Collimonas fungivorans: one gene and its partner. The protein of the gene in region 2 binds, or shares a complex with, the protein of the main gene of each other region. Links are inferred from orthologs where the notes say so. Each region holds a gene or a part of one and is shown on either strand. Other genes may lie near its edges.

What was found.
Region 1: the proteins of tsaB (region 2) and tsaD are in contact, whole or in part, in a solved structure (PDB 4WQ4), measured with the Escherichia coli proteins. The link is inferred for Collimonas fungivorans from one-to-one orthologs.

Annotation. Positions count from the first base shown.
Region 1 is NZ_CP013232.1:1,440,190-1,452,211, reverse strand. The notes cover bases 6,045-8,909. They hold tsaD (tRNA (adenosine(37)-N6)-threonylcarbamoyltransferase complex transferase subunit TsaD), read right to left. Parts: upstream 8,058-8,909; coding sequence 7,032-8,057; downstream 6,045-7,031. Other genes in these bases: CFter6_RS06230 (sigma-70 family RNA polymerase sigma factor), read right to left, coding at 8,445-8,909; CFter6_RS06235 (zf-HC2 domain-containing protein), read right to left, coding at 8,127-8,318; CFter6_RS06245 (DEAD/DEAH box helicase), read right to left, coding at 6,045-6,736. Outside these bases: dnaE (DNA polymerase III subunit alpha), read right to left, coding at 1-1,375; CFter6_RS06265 (sulfurtransferase), read left to right, coding at 1,482-2,360; CFter6_RS06260 (flavodoxin family protein), read right to left, coding at 2,457-3,032; CFter6_RS06255 (LysR family transcriptional regulator), read left to right, coding at 3,427-4,380; tRNA glutamyl-Q(34) synthetase GluQRS, read left to right, coding at 4,373-5,266; more of CFter6_RS06245, read right to left, coding at 5,267-6,044; more of CFter6_RS06230, read right to left, coding at 8,910-9,011; DNA-binding protein YbiB, read left to right, coding at 9,180-10,196; CFter6_RS06220 (cation:proton antiporter), read left to right, coding at 10,473-11,687; CFter6_RS06215 (YbdK family carboxylate-amine ligase), read left to right, coding at 11,692-12,022.
Region 2 is NZ_CP013232.1:3,362,010-3,374,082, forward strand. The notes cover bases 4,113-7,028. They hold tsaB (tRNA (adenosine(37)-N6)-threonylcarbamoyltransferase complex dimerization subunit type 1 TsaB), read right to left. Parts: upstream 5,965-7,028; coding sequence 5,260-5,964; downstream 4,113-5,259. Other genes in these bases: CFter6_RS14330 (uracil-DNA glycosylase), read right to left, coding at 4,113-4,784; rimI (ribosomal protein S18-alanine N-acetyltransferase), read right to left, coding at 4,781-5,263; CFter6_RS14345 (thioredoxin family protein), read left to right, coding at 6,087-6,509; CFter6_RS14350 (LysR family transcriptional regulator), read right to left, coding at 6,619-7,028. In the rest of the region: alr (alanine racemase), read right to left, coding at 1-394; lysophospholipid transporter LplT, read left to right, coding at 605-1,867; CFter6_RS14320 (hypothetical protein), read right to left, coding at 1,955-2,647; CFter6_RS14325 (DUF1853 family protein), read right to left, coding at 2,909-3,880; more of CFter6_RS14330, read right to left, coding at 3,861-4,112; more of CFter6_RS14350, read right to left, coding at 7,029-7,533; CFter6_RS14355 (hypothetical protein), read right to left, coding at 7,580-7,930; CFter6_RS14360 (ABC transporter ATP-binding protein), read right to left, coding at 7,958-8,695; CFter6_RS14365 (arylesterase), read left to right, coding at 8,694-9,386; CFter6_RS14370 (carbonic anhydrase), read left to right, coding at 9,512-10,267; CFter6_RS14375 (SurA N-terminal domain-containing protein), read right to left, coding at 10,325-12,073. UniProt on the Escherichia coli protein: Required for the formation of a threonylcarbamoyl group on adenosine at position 37 (t(6)A37) in tRNAs that read codons beginning with adenine.

The DNA of each region.
Region 1 (12,022 bases), 1.9 Mb from region 2 along the record:
AGCCAAAATCGAGCACCCGCCCGACGTCGCGGATCGCGCCCTTGGCCGCCATGGTGCCGAAGGTGGCGATCTGCGATACAGCATCCTTGCCGTAGAGATCCTTGACGTGCTGGATGACGCGATCGCGGCCTTCCTGGCAAAAATCGATATCGAAGTCGGGCATCGATACCCGTTCAGGGTTCAGGAAACGTTCGAACAGCAGATTGTATTTGAGCGGATCGAGATCGGTGATCTGCAGCGAATACGCGACCAGCGAACCTGCTCCCGAACCCCGGCCCGGCCCGACCGGTACGCCATTCTGCTTGGCCCAGCGGATAAACTCGGCAACGATCAGGAAGTAGCCGGGAAAACCCATCTTGATGATGGTGTCGGTTTCAAATTTGAGCCGGTCCTGGTAGCGTTGGCGCTGCTGTTCGCGCTTCGTTTCGTCCGGGAACAGATGCAGCAGGCGCAGCTCCAGGCCTTCCTGCGACTGCTGTATCAGGAAATCGCCGATGGTCATGCCGTCCGGTGTCGGGAAATCCGGCAACTGCGGCTTGCCCAATTGCAGCGTCAGGTTGCAGCGCTTGGCGATTTCGATGGAATTCTGCAGCGCGGCCGGCATATCGGCGAACAGCTCGGCCATTTCCGCCTGGGTCTTGAACGACTGCTGGTCGTTGAAACGGCGTACGCGGCGCGCATTCGCCAGCATTTCGCCTTCGGCGATACAAGTGCGGGCTTCATGCGCAATGAATTCTTCCTTATCCAGGAACTGGATCGGATGCGTAGCCACCACCGGCACGTTGAACTTGGCCGCCAGCGCTACCGCCTGGCGCACGTGCGCCTCCATGTTGGGCTGGTCGGCGCGCTGGATCTCGACATAAAAATTGTCCGGGAAAATCGCCGCCCACCGCTCGATGCAACGTTCCGCCAATCCCGTATTGCCATTATCGATGGCAATGCCGATGTCGCCGAAATGGGCGCCGGACAAGGCAATCAGGCCGTTGCCGCCACTCTGCTGCGTCAGTTCAGCCAGCCATTCGGCGCGGATTTCCGCGCGGCCGCGATGCAGGTTTTCCAGCCAGGCCCGGGACAGCAGTTCACACAGCTGCAAATAACCGCCGCGGTTCTTGACCAGCAGCAGCAAGCGCGACGGCTTGTCGCGATCGTCGTCATTGGTGATCCAAACATCGCAGCCGATGATCGGCTTGATGCCCTTGCCGCGCGCAGCTTTGTAGAATTTGACCATGCCGAACAGATTGGCGAGGTCGGAGATGCCAAGTGCTGCCTGCTTGTCGCCGGCAGCGGCTTTCACGACATCGTCGATGCGTACCAGGCCATCGACAATGGAATACTCGGAGTGGAGGCGGAGATGAATAAATTGCGGTGTCGTCATGGCCGGTATTTTACCCTGAGGCCCCGCCCGCCAAGGGCAAAATTGGGCAATCCTGCAGCCGGCGTTTATAATACTGATAAATCAACGACTTACCGAGAAATACACCATGCAGTCCAGCCATCCCTACGTCAATATCGCCGCCTATAAATTCATCACTTTCATAGACGCAGAGCAAAAGCGTCCGGAATTTCTTGCAATTTGTAAGCAATTGCAACTAAAGGGCACGATTTTGCTTACTCCGGAGGGAATCAACCTGTTCCTGGCCGGCCTGCGTGAGCAAATCGACCAGTTCCTGGCCTGGCTGCGCGCCGACGAACGCTTCGCTGACCTGGAGGTGAAGGAAAGTTATTCCGAAAAGCAGCCTTTCACGCGCATGCTGGTCAAGCTGAAAGCAGAAATCATCACAATGAAACATCCGTTGATCAAGCCGGAGCTGGGCCGCGCTCCGGCGGTGCAAGCACAGACGCTGAAGCGCTGGCTGGACCAGGGCTACGACGACAAAGGCCGGCCGGTAGTCATGCTGGATACGCGCAACGCATTTGAAGTCGACGTCGGCACCTTTGAAAACACGATCGATTACCGCATCGAAAAATTCAGTGAGTTCCCGGCTGTGATCGCTGCGCACAAGGACGAACTGGCCGACAAGACTGTCGTCACTTTCTGTACCGGCGGCATCCGCTGCGAGAAAGCCGCAATCCACATGCAGAATATCGGCTACGACAGCGTCTATCAGCTGGAAGGCGGGATCCTCAAGTATTTCGAAGAATGCGGCGGCGCTCATTACGACGGCGACTGTTTTGTGTTCGACTATCGCACCGCGCTCAATCCGCAACTGCAGGAAACCGCCACCGTGCAATGCTACGCTTGCCGCGCCGTGGTGACGCCGCGCCAGCAACTGTCGCCGCAATACGTGGCAGGCAAGTCCTGTCCGCATTGCCTGCCGGAAGCCGCGGCGATTCCAACAGAAGCCACCGGCGCTTACTGAACGCAACTACTGAACCAGTAAAAAAAGCCCGGTTGCAATCGCAAGCGGGCTTTTTACTTTCTGGAGCGAACCTGGATTCGCCCTCTTGCAGGAAAATTACTTCTTGAATTTCTGTGCGGTCTCTGCAACGCGCTTGCCAAACTGTTTGGCGGTTTCAAGATCGCCGGCTGCAGGGCCTTCTTCCGGCGAAGAGTCCGACGGGCTTTGCGCCAGCGCGCCGGAGAAACCGCCGACAAAGTTCACGTCGTTACGTTGCGCGGCCTTGCTGTTGGCCGGCATCAAGCCGGTGCCGACCCAGACCATGCTGTGCTGCATCGCGAAGGTGATCAGATAACTCATGGTGGTGCCCTTGTCGCCATTCATCGTCGCTGAATTGGTAAAGCCGGCAGCCACCTTGTCCTTCCATTTCTGGCCGAACCATTGCTTCGACGAGGTATCGGCAAACTTCTTGAACTGCCAGGAAACGGTGCCCATGTATGTTGGCGTGCCAAAGATGATGGCATCGGCCGCTTCCAGCGAAGCCCAGGCTGCGTCGCTGAGATTGCCTTCGGCATCGATGGCGATCAGTTCAGGTGCAGCGCCCTCGGCCCGCAACACTCCGGCATGCACGGCTTCTGCCTGTTTTTTGGTATGGCCGTAGCCGGAATGATAAACAATAGCAACTTTAGTCATGGCAATGCCCTTTTGGCGTAAGAATCCGATTGAAAATAAACAACAAACAACACAATGAACCAGGCAGCGTGGATAACAATAAAGCAGCAATAAAACAATAATAAGATAATAATATGACAGCAATAGTCATACCAGCTGCCTTGTCGCGGATCACAATAAGCGACGAACGAAAAACGGAATCCGGAGTCAAGCCATCGTAACTGGGCGCATCAAGTCGGAATGCGATCCTGATATATTCGAAAGCTTATTTCACTATAGAAATGCGCTATATGAATCCGCTGGATTACTTGGCACTATAGCCTTGGGGAACGACAGAAGACAGATGTCAAATTCCGATATATCATTCAAATTATCTGAATGAAATTTTAACAACATAACCACTCGCCAAGCAGCAATGAACCTGACACTGGAAGCTTTGCAAGTTCTCGATGCGATCGCTCGCAAAGGCAGCTTTGCAGCGGCGGCTGTCGAACTGGATCGGGTGCCGTCGGCGCTTACCTACAGCGTGCGCAAGCTGGAAGAGGATTTGGATGTGTTGCTGTTCGACCGCCGCGGCCATCGCGCCAAGCTGACCAGCGCCGGCCAGGAGCTGTTGACCGAGGGCCGGCACCTGCTGCTGGCGGCGCAGGAACTGGAACGGCGCGTCAAGCGTGCGGCGACCGGCTGGGAAGTGGAACTGCGCATCGTCCTTGACAGCATCATCCCGTTTGACAGCCTGCTGCCGCTGATCGAGGCTTTCGATCGCGAAAATGCCGGCACCCGGCTGCGCATTTCGCATGAGACATTGTCGGGCGTGTGGGAAGCCTTGTTGTCGGATCGCGCCGACCTGGCGATTGGCGCGCCGCACAGCGGCCCTGATAGCATCCGCATGAGCGGCGGCTTCCAGACTCGCCAGCTGGGCATGATCGAATGGGTTTTCGCAGTCGCCCCCGGCCACCCGCTGGCGACTGCGCCGGAACCGCTCACCGCCAGCCTGATACAGCAATACCGGGCGGTGGCCGTCGGCGACACCGGCCGCAGCTTGCCAGGCATTACTTCGGGCTTGTTGAGCGGACAGGACATCCTGACCGTGCCCTCCATCTCTGCCAAGCTGCAGGCCCAGCTCAGCGGCCTCGGCTGCGGCCATTTGCCGCGCTGGATGGCAGCCCCTTATTTTGCATCGGGCGCATTGATCGAAAAGCAAACCATCGAGGCCAAACCTATCGACAAGACGCAAATCGCCTGGCGCACGCCAGTCGTGGGAAAATCTCTCAAATGGTTCATCACGCAACTCAGCGAACCCGCGGTCCAGCACATCCTGCTTGGCTCGCCGGCGCCGCATCATCATGAATCGATCAGCAATGTCTAATCAAGCAAGCTACATCGGCCGCTTCGCCCCCTCGCCCACCGGTCCTCTGCATGCCGGATCCCTGGTGGCGGCGATGGCCAGTTACCTGGACGCCAAGGCCAACCGTGGACGCTGGCTACTGCGCATGGAAGACGTGGACGAAGCGCGCACCGCAGCCGGTGCGGCCGAATCCATCCTGGCGGACCTCGATCTGCTCGGCATGCACTGGGATGGCGAGGTGGTGTTTCAAAGCCGCCGTGCCGCCCTCTATGAAGCGGCCTTCGATCGCCTCGGGCGGCTGGCCTATCCTTGCGGCTGCACCCGCCGCGAAATCGTCGATTCCCGCATCTGCGTGGCTGCCGACGGCGCCGCGGTTTATCCCGGCACTTGCCGCACCGGCCTGCCGGTCGGCAAGCCGGCCCGCGCTTACCGCCTGCGCGTACCGGATCCTGGGCATATCGATGAACTGATTATTTTTGACGACCGCTGGCTGGGCCGCGTACAGCAGCACCTGGCGATAGAAGTGGGGGATTTTGTATTGAAACGGGCGGATGGTTTCTGGGCTTACCAGTTGGCAGTGGTTGTCGACGATGCGGACCAGGGCGTGACGCATGTAGTGAGAGGCGCAGACCTGCTGGACTCGACCGCACGCCAGATTTACCTGCAGCGCCAATTGAAACTGGCGACGCCGCAATATCTGCATGTTCCGGTCATCACCAATGCGGACGGCGAAAAACTATCCAAACAGAACGGCGCGCAAGCTATCGACATCAAGCAGCCGCTGCACGCGCTCAGCAAGGCGGCGTGGTTCCTGGGTCTGGATATCGGACAAGTCGACAGCGTAGCGGCGTTCTGGCCGCTGGCTACTACCGCCTGGGCCAATCTCGAGACCAGCCGCCGCGGCTGATCAGTTCTTTGGCAGTCCGCCCAGCAAGGCCGCCAGCTTCACCTTCGACGGCTTGATAGAGCCGCCGCCTGCCGGCGCTACGCCAGATGTATCCACTTCGGCTGCGAGCGTCGGTTCGTAAGGCTTGAGGAACCACGGGTCGACCTTTTCCTTGCGCGAAGTCGGGGTCGATGTGTAGGCGCTGCGTGTGTGCTGCGTGCTGCGGTCGGACGAGGGGCCACGGCCTTCGCCACGGCCGTTGCGGGCATCGGCGCCGCGTCCGGAAGAACGCTCACGTTCGGCGCTCGCCGGCTTGGCGACAAACCCGGTCAGTTCGGCGCGCACAAACTTGTACTTGATCATCTTTTCGATGTCGACCAGCAAGCGTTCGTCCTTGTCGGCGTACAGGGAAATCGCATCGCCGGAAGCGCCGGCGCGGCCGGTACGGCCGATCCGGTGCACATAATCTTCTGCGTTGTACGGCAAATCAAAATTGATCACACACGGCAGTTCGGCGATATCCAGGCCGCGCGCGGCGACATCGGTCGCCACCAGCACTTCGATTTCGCCCCGCTTGAATGCTTCCAGCGCCGCCATGCGTTCATTCTGGGTCTTGTCGCCATGGATCGCCGAAGCATTGACGCCTTCGTTTTCCAGGTGGCGGGCCAGCTTCGATGCGCCGATCTTGGTATTGGAAAAAACGATGACCTGCTTCAGCTTGCGTTCGCGGATGATGTGCGACACCGCCTCGGCCTTGGTTTGCTCATTGACGTGATACATGGTCTGCGTCACGTTGTCGGCGGTGGCGTTGCTGCGCGCCACTTCGATCGTTACCGGGTTCTTCAGGAAAGTCGCCGCCAGCTTCTTGATTTCCCCCGAAAACGTGGCGGAGAACATCAGGTTCTGCCGCTCTTTCGGCAATAGGTTGATGATGCGCTGCAAGTCTGGCAGGAAACCCATGTCCAGCATGCGGTCGGCTTCGTCCATCACCAGTATCTGGGTCTGCGACAGGTTCAGCGTCTTTTGCTGCACGTGGTCCAGCAGGCGGCCTGGCGTTGCAATCACGATCTCGATGCCGGAGCGCAAGGCTGCGGTTTGCGGCGCGATATCGACGCCGCCGAACACCACGGTCGAACGCAGAGGAGTATGGCGGCAATAGGCTTTAACGTTTTCCGCGACCTGGTCAGCCAGTTCACGCGTCGGCGTCAGGATCAGCGCGCGCACCGGGTGCCGCGCCGGCGAGGCGCTGGTATTGGCATGCGCCAGCAGCAGCTGGATGATAGGCAAGGAAAAACCGGCAGTCTTGCCGGTTCCTGTTTGCGCCGCTCCCATCACGTCGCGTCCTTGCAACACCACCGGGATTGCTTCTGCCTGGATCGGTGTGGGATGGACATAACCCTGGTCGCTCAACGCGCGCAGGATATCCGGGGACAGCCCGAAATCTGCGAAACGGACGGTGGGCGTGGTTGGCACTGCTGGATCAGCTTGCATCTCAGACTGAATCTCGGACTGAATCTCAGGTTGAATATCGGACATGGTAGTTGGCGGCCTTTGGTGCAGGATGCACTCAAACAAAGGCACTATTTGCTCTCAATTGAATCGTGAATTTCGTGTCGGCCCATTGCTGACGACCAGTGCTTGCCAAGGCAAGCCACAGCGCCACCATGCGAACCAAATGATTGTGGAAGTGCCATAACAAGCACCGCAAGCCGGGTTACCACTTTGACATCGTTGCCGACATGTTTTGTACCACAGTCGCGCATTATACGCCTAGCCGGGAATTTGCTCAGATACCTAATTCATTCAACGGCCAGCGCGGCCGTACATTGAAGCCGTAGGTGCGCTGCGCTGCCTGCGGACTGATTTGCAAGCGCATCGCGCCGGCAAAGGCAATCATGGCGCCATTATCGGTGCAAAATTCCAGTTCCGGGTAATACACCCGGAAGCGTCGCTTCTCCGCCGCCGCATTGAGGGCGCTGCGCAACTGCTGGTTGGCGCCTACTCCGCCTGCGATCACCAGGCGCTTGAGGCCAGTCTGTTTCAGCGCGGCCAAGCATTTTGCCAGCAGCACCTCAACCAGCGCATCCACGAAAGCACGGGCGATATTGGCCTTGTCCTGTTCGCAGATATTGGCCGTATGGTTTTTGACAAGGGTCAGCACCGCCGTTTTCAGGCCGGAGAAGCTGAAATCCAGGTTTTTCGAATGCAGCATGGGCCGCGGCAACTGGTACACCGAAGGGTCGCCGAATTCGGCCAGGCGTGAAATCGCCGGCCCGCCGGGGTAACCGAGGCCAAGCAGCTTGGCCGATTTGTCGAATGCTTCTCCGGCGGCATCGTCCAGCGTTTCGCCCAGCAAGCTGTATTGCCCGACGCCATCGACCCGCATCAGCTGGGTATGGCCGCCGGACACCAGCAAGGCGACAAACGGGAAGCTGGGGGGGTCGCTGGCCAGGAGCGGCGATAACAAATGCCCTTCCAGGTGATGCACACCCAGCATCGGCTTATCCAGCGCCAAGCCGAGGCCGCAGGCAACCGAGGCGCCTACCAGCAGCGCCCCCGCCAGTCCCGGTCCCTGGGTGTATGCGATGGCATCGATGTCATGCCGCGCAATGCCGCTTTCAGACAATACCTGTTGCAGTAAAGGAATGGCGCGCCGGATATGGTCGCGCGAAGCCAGCTCCGGCACCACGCCGCCGTATTGTTCATGCATCGCCACTTGCGAATAAAGGGCGTGCGCCAGCAAACCGCGCTCGGTATCGTAGAGCGCAAGGCCGGTTTCGTCACAGGAAGATTCAACGCCGAGAACAATCATGGGTAGGGCAATAGGTAAGCAATGGCGCATTGTAAAGGAAAGCGCGGCCGCCCCCTTTGCAGTCGGCGATTAATCCTTGCCTAGCTGCTGCATTGCCTGCCGCATGAAAGCCAGCTGCTGCGAAAACCTGGTGCAAGCCGTGCAGGTCCACAGGTGCACGCGCACCCGTACCCGGGTCAGCGGCGACAGATTGCTGTCCTGCGCCTGGGACAGGAGCTGCTGGGTATCGCGACAATGTGGGATCAGGCGCTTATATGGCATAAAACATGGCATAAAATAAAGTAACTGGCTGGGCGAATATTTCGGTATTCATGGTTAGTCGCATCACGGATGCAATACTTACAATAGAACTGGAATTATCTTACATTGCGTATGAACGTCGCTAACTCAAGCCTGCGTGCCGAACCAGTTTAGCTGTAAACATTCGCGCAACCTGGCGCGCGCCCGGTACAGCAGCACCCAGGCATTCGCAGCGGTAATTTCCAGTTCCTTGCAAATTGCGTCTGTATCCAGTTCCAGCCATTCCCGCATCATGAAAATGCGTCCGGTTTTGGCGGGCAGCTTGTCGATGCATAATTGCAGGATATCGAAAAACTCCTTGCGCTCCAGCGCCTGGTCCGGATTGCCCCAGCTGGGTGCGGCTTCCACCGCATGTCCTGTCGATGTGAACAAGGCATCGATCATGTCGGCGTCGCTGCGGTCTGCGTCTTCGTCGATATTCAGCTGCACTTCGCGCTTGCCGCGCCGCAACTGGTCCAGCAATTTGTGCTTGAGGATGCCGATGACATAGGTCTTGAACGAAGACTGCTCCTGAAAACGGTCAGGATGCTCAAGCACCGCAAGTATGGTTTCCGAGACAGCATCTTCGGCCAGGGCGTCATTGCGCAACTGCAGCGCAGCAAACCGTATCAGCTGCGGCCGTAACGTTTCAAGCTGGCTAGGATCAAATGCCATATAAACCCAGATAAGGAAAAACAAGGACAGGCGCCAGCCAATCCGGTGGACAAGCTGGCCGATTGGCGATGATTTTACCCGATGGCCATGGACTAAGGCTGGTAAAGTAAAATCGCTGCGGATATGCCCTCTCACTCCTTGCTTGCAAACTCAGATCGACATCTAGACATGAATATTCTTCCGCCAGCCGAACCATTCCCAGCCGCCCGCTTCATCAAGGAGATCGGGCGCGGGAAGGATGGCGCGCGCAGCCTGTCACGCAACGATGCCCATGATTTATATGCCGCCATGCTGGACGGCCGCGTTTCTGACCTGGAAATGGGAGGAATCTTGCTGGCGATGCGCATCAAGGGCGAATCGGTAGAAGAAATCGACGGTTTCCTGCAGGCGGCGGAAGCGTCGTTTACGCAAATACCGTTGCCCGACAAAGCCGGCAACGGTTCCTGGGCATACGCACCGGTTGTCATCCCCAGCTATAACGGCGCGCGCCACATGGCCAACCTGACGCCGTTGCTGGCCATGCTGCTGGCGCGCGAGGGCGTGCCGGTATTGCTGCACGGGGTATTGACAGACCCAGGCCGCGTCACCAGCGCCGAAATTCTCCAGGCGCTCGGCCAGCCGGCCTGCAGCAGCATCGAACAGGCGCAGCAATGTTTCGCACAGCGTATGCCGGCCTTCATGCCGATCGATGCCCTTGCCCCGAAAATGGCAAGGCTGCTCGCCATGCGGAGGATTCTCGGGGTACGCAACTCCACCCACACCCTGGTCAAGATCATGCAGCCGTTTGTGGAACCGGCCTTGCGCCTGAGCTCATACACGCATCCAGAGTACCTGACCATGCTGACGGCGTATTTCACGACCACCGCCGCAGCTGAACGCGGCGATGTGTTTTTAATGCGCGGCACGGAAGGCGAAACGGTGGCTAACGCCAGGAAGGCGCAAAAAATCGACTGGCTGCATGGCGGCAGGCAAACCACGCTGGTGGAGAAACAAAGTATCGCCGACAATATGTCCACCCTGCCCGAGCAGCGCGATGCCGCCACCACCGCCAGCTGGATACGACAGGCGTTGGCGCAAAACCAGCTGGTTCCGAAGCCGATTGCCGAACAAGTCGAACAATGCCTGACAGTTTGCCGGGCCCTGCGCGTGCAATACAATTCTGCCGCTATCGATAGGCAACAGTAATTTCCTAATGGAACTAATTTTTGCCGCAGTGAACAAACCTGACTGATTCAAGATAAAAGCCGGATGCATGTACTATGTGGCAATCGCCAAAACATTGCCATAGGGAATTGAAGCCTTTTCTTAGGCAAGACCTTAAGCAGATCCGATAGCGCAACACAAATATAATCAAGGAGAGTGCGCAGCAAGTCACGTATTTCAGCATTACACATTCATCTGCCGGTACGGCATCTTGTCCAGCTTGCTTTTTTGCTGCAAGACTAACTTTCTGGAGGATCCATGGATTGGACTCTTCCGCCCTTTGCGCTAGCACAGCCCATCCAATGGAATGCGCTGTTACTGTTCGGCAGCTTGCTGCTGTTCGGGCTAGTGGGCGGCCATATAGTAACGAAAAACCCCTGGTTTCCACGCATCACCGGCTATCTGATAGTCGGTTTCCTGCTTGGCGTGGGCGGACTCGACCTGTTGTCAGGCGACGTCCTCAAGCTGGCGAATATCTTTGCCGACATGGCGATGGCGCTGGTGGTATATCAGCTGGGCCGCTATGTCGACATCGGCTGGCTGCGCCGCGAAAAATGGCTGCTGGCGACAGTTGTCCTCAGCGCCGTATTGTGTTTCACCTTCGTCAGCGGCGCCTTGATCTGGTTTGGCACTGCGCGCGTGCCGGCATTGCTGGGCGGCGTGCTGGCCATCGCCACCGCGCCGGCGGTGGTCATGGTGGTGGTGCGCGAACTCCAGGCCGAAGGCCAGGTGACGCGCCGCCTGGCAGCCATGACGGCGCTGAACAATTTTGTCGCCCTGCTGGCGGCGTATGCCCTGCTGCCCGTCGTCGCCCATGAAAGCGCGACGCCCTTCAGCACGCTGCTGGCGCATACCTTGTATTCGCTGTGCGGTTCGCTGGTGCTGGCGTACCTGACCTATCGCCTGATGATCCCGCTGGCGCGCCTGCTCGGCCGCCAGCCGAGCCGCCAGTTCGTGCTGGTGATCGCTGTAATCACCCTGGCGATCGGCGCCGCACATGCACTGCAGCTGCCGATACTGCTCACCATGCTGATCTTCGCGATCATGTCGAAGAACCTTGACCACCAGTATGACCTGATGGAACTGGAGTTCGGCGTCGCCAACGAGCTGTTCATCGTGATGCTGTTTGTCACGATAGGCGCTTCGATCCGCTTGTCCGACCTGTCGATGGTGGGCGCCTCGGTCGCGGTACTCATCGCGGCGCGTTTTCTGGCCATGGCCTGCGGCGTCTTTTCGTTTGCGCACTTTGCCAAGATGAAATGGAAACAGGCGGCGCTGATCACCCTGGGAACCTTGCCCATGACGGAGGCCGGACTAGGACTGATGCAAACCACCGCCTATCTCTACCCCAACACCACCGCTGAAGTCCTGCCGTTGCTGGCCGGCTGCCTGATCGTCCTGGAATTGCTGGGGCCGATCGCAACCCAGTTTGCCCTGATCAAATCAGGCGAAAGCGGACGCGAACAAGGATAATGCCATGAGCGAAAACACCCAAGACAACAGTGCACAAGCCGGCGCGGGGGCCGCGACGCCGGAGATCCTGCCGTTTACCAGTTCCACGCCGTTTACAATGGGGATAGAACTGGAACTGCAGCTGGTGAACCGCCGCAACTACAACCTGGCCAGCGATGCGGTTGACCTGCTGACCTGGATCGAACCGCGCGACCTGCAAAAACAGATCAAGCTGGAAATGACGCAGGGCATGATCGAGTTGAATTCCGACGTGCACACCCGGGTCGATCATCTGATCGAGGAGCTGAAAGGCCTGCGCGCCGCGCTGAACCGCGGGGCGCAATACCTGAACATCG
Region 2 (12,073 bases):
CGAGCCGGTTCATGCCGCTGTTCATTTTCAGGTGAACATCCAGTGGCCCCTTCAGCGCGGCCTGCTCCAGCCAGGCGATCTGTTCGCTGCAATGCACGGCGAAGTCGAGCCTGGCACGCACCACGGTTTCCAGGTCCGCTGCATCAAAAATGCCTTCCAGCAGCAGGATCGGCTTGTGCCATCCCAGCTCGCGCAGGCGCAGCGCATTGTCCGGCTCGATCAGCGCCAGCCCGTCCGCCTCTGCAAAACCGCGTATGCCGCGCTCCAGGCCATGGCCATAGGCGTTGGCCTTGACCACCGCCCAGATTTTCGCGGCGGGCGCATGCGATTTGGCAATACGCAGGTTGTGATGCAGTGCGGAAATGTCTATGGTGGCGACTAGGGGTCTGGGCATGAATGTGCAGGGTTTGTGAAGATTCGTCGTGAAGATTCGTAGAGCTGCCTATTTTACCGGATGCACCGGCAAGGAAGGATTTGCAATCCCCGTAACTCAACTAAAATTCTGCTGAACGTTTTCTCTTTTGCATGTCTCATAATCACGAATCGGTCATATTTTCATGGTATAAAGCAGGCCGGGGACACATTGTTACATTCTGGGATGCGGATGAATCGCGGTTTTTACACCATCATGGCAGCGCAGTTTTTTTCTTCGCTGGCCGACAACGCCCTGCTCATAGCGGCAATCGCCTTACTGGCGGAAATGTCCTCGCCGGGCTGGATGACGCCGCTGCTGAAACTGTTTTTTGTCCTGTCTTACGTGCTGTTGGCAGCTTTTGTCGGCGCTTTCGCCGATTCTCTGCCCAAGGGCCGGGTCATGTTCATCACCAACATGATCAAGATCGCCGGCTGCCTGATGATGTTCGCCGACGTCCATCCGCTGATCGCCTATGGCGTGGTCGGCTTCGGCGCGGCGGCCTATTCGCCGGCCAAATACGGCATCCTCACCGAATTGTTGCCGGCGGAAAAACTGGTCGCCGCCAACGGCTGGATCGAAGGCCTGACCATGGCTTCCATCATCCTCGGCACAGTCCTCGGCGGCGCCCTGGTCAGTCCCCATGTCGTCTCCATCTTGCTGCAGTGGCACATACCCATTTTCGACTGGCACCTGAACACGCCCACCCATGCGGCGCTGATGGTAATCGGCTGTTTATACATCATTGCCACCATCTTCAACCTCAAGATCCCTGACACCGGCGTCCGCTATCCGCACCAGCAACGCAGGCCAAGCAAGCTGATCGTCGATTTCGCCAACTGCAACGCGATCCTGTGGAAAGACAAGCTGGGGCAGATTTCCCTGGCCGTCACCACCCTGTTCTGGGGCGCCGGCGCCACCTTGCAGTTCATCGTATTAAAATGGGCGGAAAAGTCGCTGGGCATGCCGCTCGACAAGGCCGCCATCCTGCAAGGCGTGGTGGCATTCGGCGTGGCCATCGGCGCCGGCGCCGCGGCGCGCATGATCCCGCTGAAAAAATCGCTGACGGTAATGCCCATGGGCATCGTGATGGGCCTGGTAGTGATGGCCATGACCGTGGTGCATTCGGTGTGGGTGGCCTACCCCTTGCTGATCATTATCGGCGCGCTGTCAGGTTATTTCGTGGTGCCGATGAACGCGCTGCTGCAGCATCGCGGTCACGTGCTGATGAGCGCCGGCCACTCGATCGCGGTGCAGAATTTCAATGAAAACCTGTCGGTGCTGACCATGCTGGTGCTGTATGCGCTGATGATCAAGATCAACCTGGACGTGAATATCGTTATCCTGCTGTTCGGCTCGTTTGTCGCCTGCATCATGTTTCTCATCATGCGCACACATGCGGCCAACCAGCGTGAGCATGATTCGCTGGCCTTGATTGGCGAAGCCAAGCATTAGCCGGATAACGCAAACCGAACAATAGAAAAGCGGGGAAACCCGCTTTTTTATTGTCCGGCCGGATTCGATCCAATGCCGGCAGGTTGCTTAAAACTCTTTTTGTACAGTCAACGAAGCGGCGATCGAATTCCAGGTACCGACATAGTTGCTGCGTTTGCCGAAATGGGTTCCGCTCAGGCCCGGAGTAATGTTCCAGCCTTTGATCGGCGTGTAGCGCAGCTGTGCCCCGCCGGCTATCGAGTTATAGCTGGAAAAACCCTGGTACTCCTCAAAACGGCTGGCGCGGACAAATGGAACGAACGTGATTTGCTGCGACGCCTGCCACATCAGGTAGGCGCCCAATCCGGCGCTGTCAGGGCCGCCCTGCACTTTTTCAACATCGAGTGAAAAAGCTGCCTTGATGGCCGGGGTGAATGCGTGCAGGTAGCTTGCTTCCGCATTGATAAATCCGGATGAACCGCTGTGATGCAGGACAGATGCCCGGAGCAGCACTTCATTGTTGCCGTCGACGCTTTTGAAAGCGCGATATTTCACGCCGAAAGTTGCATCGGTGAAGCCCTTGTCGCCGTCAAAGCCTTCGGAACCCTGCATGCCGCCATACGAATAATGCGATTCGGCATGGTCGCGCAGGACATATGGCAGGATCGTAAACAATTCGACACCGTAGCCCAGGCCGACATTTCCGGCAACGGCTGCGTGGCTTTCATAATTACGCTGTTCCCCCGAGAATCCCGGGGCATAGGGACTGCCATAGGACGAGTTGCTACGGCTCCCTGACAAGCTGCCATCCAGGGCAAACTGCCCTTGGTCCCGAACAGTGAAACGAGAGATGATGTCATCCGCCTGAACGGCAGGCGAAAAAAAAGCACCGATCAGTGCTGAGGTGATTACGGCTAATTTACGCATTTATTCCCTTGATATTGCTGTTATGTTTTTTAAATTACGCTATTACAAACATATTATGCGGGGAATAATATTGATTGAGAAGAAATTCTTAGCCGAAAGAAATTTACTCTTGGTGCATTGAATACGACAAATCCCCTAGCGGCTCAGGCCACGCCGGGCGGCGGCACGCTCTGGCCAGTCGTCAGGCACCACAAAGCCTCTATCGGTTTCCAGGCCGTAGCCGTTTTCTGGCCGCAGAGAGACCAGCAGCACCGGCGAAATATCGCCGGCAAAATGCTGCGACAACGCCAGGCGCATTTGCGCCGGGCTTAGCGCATCGGCAAGCGCCACCTTGGCCGGCGCCAGCCAGCGCTGGCGAGGCAAGAGATAGCATGCTGCCGTTTCATCCAGCGCCAAGTCGGACACGGCGCACCAGTAGCCGCGGCAAGCGTTTGCCGAAACGCCGGGCACGGAAGCCGGATGTTGCTGATCCTGATAAAACAGCCAGCCCTTCATCAGCACCTGCGCCGAAACCACCGCTTCGTTCAGGTGCGCCTGGGACGCCGGATGCCGCGACAAGGCCAGCTGATGCTGCAAAAGTTTTTGCATTTTCGAACCCAGAGAATCCGCCATGTCGCGGCCGATAAAATCATCCGCCTGCAAGCTGCCGCCGCTGGTTTCCAGCAAATAAAACTTGCTCGCGAATTCCCAGTGGACCAGGCCGCCGTTAAGCCGCAGCAGGAAATCGAATTCGCCTATCGTGTCGTTCTTGCTGGCCCGCACCTGCACACTGTGCGCCACCAGCATCTGGTGCTGTTCGAAATAGAACGCCAGCAGTTTCTCCGCATACAGGCCGAGGCGGGTCGACGGCAGGCTGTCGATATAGCGGTGCAAGGCTTGCAGTTTTTCCGGCGTCTGCGCCACTTCAGCCAGCCACGCCGCCAGGTCGGCATCGGCGTAGCTGGCAATCTTGCCCTGCCACTGCGCGGCCAGGGGATCGAGCAGGTCGGGCGCATCCAGCAGCCAGGCCAGGGCCCTGAGGTGGGGATCGGTCAGGTGATTCCAGCGCTGGTGAAACTGTTGCTGGCAGGTCTGCTCAGCAGCAGGGTCATTCGCCGGCGTTGGCATAGGTGCTCATGGCCAGGCACAGGTCGCTCCAGACCTTGCCTTTATCGCCCAGCTGGCGCAGCAGGTAAGCCGGATGATAGGTCACTACCAGCGGGCGGTCGGCGTAGCGATGCACGGTGCCGCGCAGCTTCGATACCGGCGCCGCCGGATCCAGCCCGAGCAGGGACAGGGCTGCGGTCTTGCCCAGCGCAACCAGGATGGTGGGCTGTATCAGCTCGATCTGGCGCTGCAGATACGGCAAACAAGCCGCCACTTCATCTGCCGCCGGCGGACGGTCGCGGCCGGTGCCGTCGGTGGGCCGGCATTTGACGATATTCGCGATGTAGGCGTTATCGCCGCGCTTCAAGCCCATCGCCAGCAGGATATTGTCGAGCAGCTTGCCGGCCGGGCCGACGAACGGTTCGCCCTGGATATCCTCGTTGCGTCCAGGGCCCTCGCCGATGAACAGCCATTTTGCCTTGCTGTCGCCGACGCCGAACACGGTATTCTTGCGGCCGTGGCAAAGCCCGCAAGCCGTGCAGCCGGCCACGGCCGCCTGCAATTGCGTCCAGTCCATGGCGGCGGGGGAATGCACTGCATGGATGGCTGCCAGCGGCGTGGATATGGGCTCGTCGCCGCCCCAGGCCGAGATCTCGACCTCGACCTCGACCTCGACCTCGACCTCGACCTCGACCTCGACCTCGACCTCGACCTCGACCTCGACCTCGACCTCGACCTCGTCCTGCACTGCATGCGCCGCCGGTTCGAGCTGTTGCCCGTGCAGCGCCGCTGCGGGAATTTCCGCTGCCGGCGCCATGTCGGCTTCGATCGGTTCTGCGCTGGCCAAGCCGCCATCGCGTCGCAGCCACAGCGGGCCGAGGCCAATCTCGTCGAGGAAAACGCTGCGCCTGGTGATCTCGCTCATAAAGGCAGCCTCATCACGATGGCTTCTTCGCGCTTGTCGCCTGCCGCCGGATAATAATCGCGGCGGCGGCCGATCTCGACGAAACCATAACGCTGGTAAATCGCAATCGCGCGCGTATTCGACGGCCGCACTTCCAGCAACACCGATTGCATCTGCAGCCGGCGCGCCAGGCTGCATACCTGATCGAGCAGCAGCTTGCCGATGCCTTGCCGCTGCACGTCGTCGCGCACGCTGATATTCAGCAGATGCGCTTCGTCCAGCGCCTGCATCATGAAAAAATAGCCGAGCAGGACCTGCTCGGCATCGCGCAATACCCAGCACTGATAACCACTCTGGATCGAATCGACAAAATTGCCATGGGTCCAGGGATGCGAGTACACGGCCTTTTCGATCGCCACCACTTCGTCCAGGTCTTCAATGCGCATGGCGGCAAACATAAACGGCCGCAGGCCGGGCCTCGATTGTGCGTTGGCGTTCATGGGTTCACCTTGGCGGCGCGTTCGGCGGTGGTGAGCGCCACCTTGTTACGCAAATACAAAGGCTGTGCTTCCACCGCGCTCAAGCCGCCGCCCTGGGCCAGCGCTATGCTGCCCAGTTGGGCGACCTGGCGCGCATTCGGCATCACCGCCGGCAAACCTTCGGCGGCGCACGGGGCCGCGGCAAACGCTTCTGGATATGCCGCCAGGCCATTGCCGCAGGCTTGCAGCACGCCGCTCTGCACCGGCAAAGGCGTCACCTGCGACGGCGCCGACAAGACCGGCTCGACCATCACCTGCCAGGCATTGCCGGCGAAGCGATATTGGGCCCAGTAGACCTCGCCCATGCGCGCGTCCAGCACCGCCAGCACTTCGCCGGCGCCGTTCAGGTCGCGGCAGGCCTGGGCCATGGCGGCCAGCGTCACCACCGGCAGCACCGGCAGGTCGGCGCCGAACGCCAGCCCCTGCACGATACCGCAGGCGGTACGCACGCCGGTGAAGGAGCCGGGGCCGACGCCGAAGGCCAGCGCGTCGCACTGGGCCAGGCTGATCCCGGCCTCGGCCAGCAAGTCTTGCACCATCGGCAGGATGGCAAGCGAATGGGTCTGGACGCCCGCCGATTCGCGGGTAATCACGCGGCCGTCGCGCAGCAATGCGGCGGAGGCCACTTCGGTAGATGTTTCAATGGCAAGAATGGTCTGCATGGGCAGTATTTTACCGCGCTCTGCGCGATTGAACGCGCCAATCCGACCGCAACCGCCCCGGGGAATTCCGAAACCACGGGTATTCAAGCGGAATCCGGCGCACTCACTGTAAAATATCGCGAATGCTGATCCTCACTCTCGATAACGACAACCACCAGGAACTTGCCGCCACCCTGTCCGACGACGGCTGGGTAGTTGCCTGCCTGTGCGCCGCCTGGTGCGGCAGCTGCCGGGAGTATTTCGCGAATTTCACGGCGCTGGCGCAACGTCATCCGCAGCTGCAATTCGTCTGGATCGACATCGAAGACCAGGCAGAGCTGATCGGCGACCTGGACGTCGACAATTTCCCCACCTTGCTGATACAGCGCGGCGACGTGGTGGCGTTCCTGGGCCCGGTTGAAATGGACTTGCGCCTGGCTGAAAGAATCCTGCTGGCGCAAATGGACAAGAGCCTGCCCGAACTGCAGGCCGAAGCCTTGAGCAGCGCGGAGCGCCGCCATTGGCAGCTGGAAGCCAATTTACTGCGGCGCCTGGCGGACACCTAATTGGCTCCGTTGCCTTTTTAATGTTTTTATCTGATCAGTTGGGGACAGAGTCGCACGGATAGTGTAATTCGCCGCGCTACGGCGGCTCCTAAACTCTGTCCCGCAATCATTAAGACGCCAGCCACGGGTCGCAATCCGGATGCGGAAACTGCGCCATCATGAAATCGACAAAACTGCGCACCTTGGCCGACAGCAGGCGCCGGCTCGGATAGACCAGGCGCACCGCCACCTTGTTGATCTGGTGGTCGGGCAGCACCCGCACTACACGCCCCGCGACCATGTCGTCGCCCAGTGTATACGAGGTGCGCATGGCGATGCCCATCCCCGCCAGCAAGCATTGGCGCAGCAAATCGGTATTGTTCGACATCACTTTGCTGGTGATCGGAATGATCGAGGCGCCCTCGGCCGACTGGAAAGTCCAGTGGTGGCGCAAATGCTCCATCGAAAAATTCAGGCAGGAATGCTGGGCCAGCTCCTCGGGCGTGCGCGGCACGCCATGCTCGGCGATATAGGCCGGCGAGGCGCACAGCAAAACTTCCGCGATGCCCAGCTGGCGCGCCACCATGCTGGCGTCGAATTTCTGGTTGACTGAAAAAATGCCGAGGTCGAAACCTTCTTCAATCAGGTCGACAGTGCGGTCCGACAGGGTCACGTCCAGCCGCACATCGGGATACTGTTTCGAATATAGCGGCAGCAGGCGCGCCAGCTGGGTCTGGCCGAAACCGATCTGCGAATAGATGTGCAAGGTGCCCGCAGGTTTGGTCGACAGTACAGAAGCCGCGGCTTCCGCCTCATCGATTTCATCCAGAATCTGGCGCACCCGCTCGAGGTAGGCCTGGCCCGGCTCGGTCAACGCCATGCGGCGCGTCGAACGATGCAGCAGGCGGATCCCAAGATGGTTTTCCAGGTCGGCCACCAGCCGCGTGACCACCGCATTCGACATGTCCAGCACCTGGGCCGCGGCGACAAAACTGCCCTGCTCCACTACCTTCGCAAATACCCGCATTGACTGCAAGCGATCCATATTATTCTTTCGTCCTATCTTATGCGCTGCCGCTTCACTGGCTTATTCATTTGTTCAACAAAGCCGCGAAAGCGATCACCAGGGCCAGCGCGCCGAGACCCAGCGCCAATCCGCACAACAGGCTGGCGCGCCGCAATCTTGCATCGGCTTGCTGGGCCGCCTGCCGCATCTCCTGTTCGAGCAAAGGCAGCGCCGCCTTGAGCTGCTCGGCGAGCGCCTTGATGTCGCCGAGATTCTGCAGCGACGCCGCCTGCAGCTCGCTCACCTGCTGCTGCAAGATCTGCAGCTGGCTCTCTTCCGTATTGCCTTTGCGCCGGGTGAACACCGGCGCCGCAACGGAAATGATATCGCTGATATACGGCAGCACTGCTTTTGTTACTGACAACCATGTCGACATGCACTACCCTCCGGATTCTTTTCTCGACTATTGAAATATCTGTGCATCCGCAGCCGTGGCATCGCCCGGGCGCAACAGGCGGCCGGCGGCGATCGTAATGGTCTGGCGGCACTGCATGGCGATCGAGGTATCGTGTGTCACCAGCACCAGGGTCGAGCCGCGCTCCTGGTTGAGGTCGAACATCAGCTGGATAACCGCATCGCCGGTAGCCGCATCGAGGCTGCCGGTAGGCTCGTCGGCGAACAATAGCGGCGGTTCGGTCACGAAAGCGCGCGCCAAGGCTACCCGCTGCTGCTCGCCGCCGGACAGGTATTTCGGATAATGCTGCAAACGCGTCGCCAGGCCGACCCGCTCCAGCTTGGCTTGCGCCTTCTCTTTCGCGTCTTTGTCGCCGCGCAGCTCGAGCGGCAGCATGACGTTTTCCAGTGCGCTCAAATGGCTCAGCAATTGGAAAGACTGGAATACGAAACCGAGCTTTTCCTTGCGCAAGCCGGCCCGGCCGTCTTCATCCAGGGCAAAGATATCGCTGCCGTCAATATGCACGGTGCCTGAAGACGGCGTGTCGAGGCCGGCCAGCAAGCCGAGCAAGGTCGACTTGCCGGAACCGGAAGCGCCGACAATCGCCAGCGTAGTGCCGCCCTGGACGTTAAAATTGATATCATCAAGAATTACCAGCTCGCCGCTGGCGTCGGCAACGCGCTTGGTCAAGCGCTGGACGTCTATGGCCGGGGCCGTTGCAGGATTAACAGAAGAGGACTGATGCATGCAGATTATCGACTCCGGGTTGGGGAATGGTTTTCAGAACGTGACCGAGGGCTGGCGCCGTAAAATCGCCCGCCTCTTGCGGCAGGCCATCCTGCTGCTTGGCCTGCTCGGCCTAGTATGGACGAACAATGCCTATTCTGCATCAAAATCGATACTGGTGTTAGGCGACAGCCTTTCCGCGGAATACGGGCTGGCGCGCGGCAGCGGCTGGGTTTCCTTGCTGCAGCAGCGCCTGAAGGCGGAAAACCTTGGCGGCAACGTCGTCAACGCCAGCATCAGCGGCGAAACCAGCAGCGGCGGCAAAACGCGCCTGCCGGCCTTGCTGCAGCAGCGGCCGGATATCGTCATCATCGAACTGGGCGCCAACGATGCCTTGCGCGGCCTGCAATTGAACGCCACCGAAAGCAACCTGCGGGCAATGATCAGCGCCGCCCAGCAAGCGAAAGCAAAGGTCCTGCTGGTGGGCATGCGGATCCCGCCCAACTATGGCCGCGATTACACCGAAAAATTCTTTGCCCTGTATGCGACGCTGGCCAAGCAGGCCAAGGTGCCGCTGGTTCCCTTCCTGCTGGAGGGCGTCGCCGACAAGCCGGAAATGTTCCAGGCGGACCGCATGCATCCAGTGGCGCAGGCGCATCCGATCATGCTGAACAATGTCTGGCCGGGATTGAAACCGCTGTTGGCCAAATAGCTTTTCCGGAAAAGCCGCCGCTTCACGCGGGATTTTTCCTACATATTTACGGGATGTCTTTTCTTAGAATGCGCTTGTCGCGATCCGGCCCGAACGCCGGCGCCAACTACTCTTTAGAGGCAGCCATGAAAAGACATCTTAAATCCGCACTGACCGGCGCCCTGCTGGCAAGCGCGGCAGCATCGGCATTTTCGTCGGAAACCACCGTGCACTGGTCTTACCAGGGAAAAACCGACCCTACCCATTGGGCCGAGGGCATGCCGGAAAATGCAGCTTGCCGCTCGGGCCGGCAGCAATCGCCGATCGCCCTGTCCGAAACCAGCGCCAAGCGCGTCGCCAGCAAGGACTTCACTATCGACTACGAGCCGGGAAGCGTGGCCCTGCTCAACAACGGCCATACCATCCAAGCCAACGTTGACGACGCCAACGATACCGTCAATTACAAAGGCGAGGCATACAAGCTCGACCAGTTTCATTTCCATACTCCCAGCGAACATACCCTCGATGGCAAGTCTTATCCGATGGAGCTGCATCTGGTGAACAAGGGCAGCAACGGAAAAATCACCGTGGTCGGCATTTTCATCAAGGAAGGCAAGGAAAATCCGGCACTGCAACCGGTTTTTGCCGACTTGCCTGCCACGCAGACTTCAAGCGGACGGCACGCGCAGGTCGACATCGCCGCGCTGCTTCCGAGCGACAAAAAAGCCCTGGTCTATTCCGGCTCCCTGACCACGCCGCCCTGTTCCGAGCTGGTCAACTGGATCGTGCTGGAACAGCCGGTTGAAATGTCCCGGCAACAAATCTCGGCATTCAAGGCGATCTTCCGCGACAATCACCGCCCCTTGCAGAAACTGAATCATCGCGAAGTCGGCGAGGAGTAGAAAAAAAGCCCACCCGGCTTGCGCTGGATGGGCTTTTTTTGAATCGACTAGCCTGGATCAGTTCTGCTTGCCGCCGTCGTCAACCGGCGCAGTCGTCACCGGCTTCAGGATCTTGACCTTGGCTTTCTCTTTCAGCACATCCACATAAGCCAGCATTTCCTGCTGTGCCAGGACACCGGTGATCTGCTGCTGTTCGGCAGTGCGCCGCGCCTGGTCCTGCGCCGCCGGCTGGCCGACCTTGGCGATCCGGTACAGGCCGTAGCCCTGCTGCGGCAACACCACGCCGACATAAGCAGGCAGCTTGTTGACATTGGCCTTCATCACCGCCTCGAACCCGGCAGGATTGATGCCCTGGTTCTTGACCCGCGACACGGTCTGGCTTGCGCCGAAACCGCTGGCGCTGTCTTGCGCGCGCAATGCCGCCAACTTTTCTTCGCCGGCTTTCTTGGCCAGCGCAGCTTCTTCCGTACGGGTGACCTTGTCGGTGATGATTGCCTTGACCTCTTCAAACGAACGCTTGGTCACCGGCTTGTATTCGGTGACATGGCCGGCGATAAACGTGTTCGGCGCGATCTCGACCGCTTCGGTGTTGTGCTTGTTCTTCAGCGATTCGTCCGAATACAGCGCGGCCAGGAATTTCTGGTTGTTGTATGGCGCGGCGGCTGCGGCAGGATTCGGCTGGCGGCCGAGGTTGGCGGCCGACTGGATCTGCAGGTGCATCTTGTCGGCAACCGGCTTCAGGCTGTCGGCCTGTTCATACACCGTGTTGCTGAAAGCTTCCGCCAGTTCCGTGAATTTGCGCGCTGCCAGCTGCTTCTTGATCTCGACGCCGATATCCGCCTTGACTTCGTCCAGCGGCTTGACCACCGCTGGCTTGATGCCGGTCAGTTCGATGATGTGATAACCGAAATCGGATTGCACCAGGTCGCTGATCTCGCCCTGTTTCAGCTTGTTGGCCGCATCTTCGAAAGGCTTGACCATGCTGCCTGCGCCGAAATAACCGAGATCCCCGCCCAGTTCACCGGAAGCGGTATCCTGCGAATTCGCCTTGGCGATTTTCGCAAAATCGGCCGGCGTCTTGCGCACTTGGGCCAGCAGGCCTTCCGCCTTGGCCTTGGCCGCAGCTTGCTCGGCAGCCGGCGCATCTTTTTTCACAGCGATCAGGATGTGGCTGGCGCGGCGTTCTTCCGGCACCGTATAGCGGGCGACATTCTGGTCGTAATAGGATTTGATGTCGGCGTCGCTGACCGTCACCTGGGCGGCAACCGCAGCGCTGTCGAGCAGCACATAGTCGGCCTTGATCTGTTCAGGGATTTCGAATTCCTTGGCGTTCTTGACGTAATATTCCTGCAGCATGGCGTCGGTGACCTTGACTTGCGCGGCATAGTCGGCAGTCTTGAACAGCAGTTCCTGCACGTCGCGTTCCTGGTCGTTGATGTCAGACAAGCGCATGGCCACTGTTTTAGGCGTAAACGCCGTGGTCTGCACCGCGCCGTTCAACTGCTGCATTGCCATATCCTGGCGCAGGCGCGCCTCGTACATGGTGGGCGTCATGCCCTGCGCCGCCAGCAAGGCCTTGTAGCGTTCGTTGTCGAACTTGCCGTCGGCGCCGTGCAATTCCGGCACGCCCATGATGGCTTGCTGCAAACTCTGGTCGGATACCGACAGATGTTCGGTGCCGACCGCGGCAACCAGCACGCGCTGCGCGATCAGGTTATCCAGCACGCCTTGCTTGGCTTGCGGCGTTTCGACCATCTTCGGGTCGAACCGGTCGCCGAACGCCTGGCGCATGCGGTCCATCTGCTG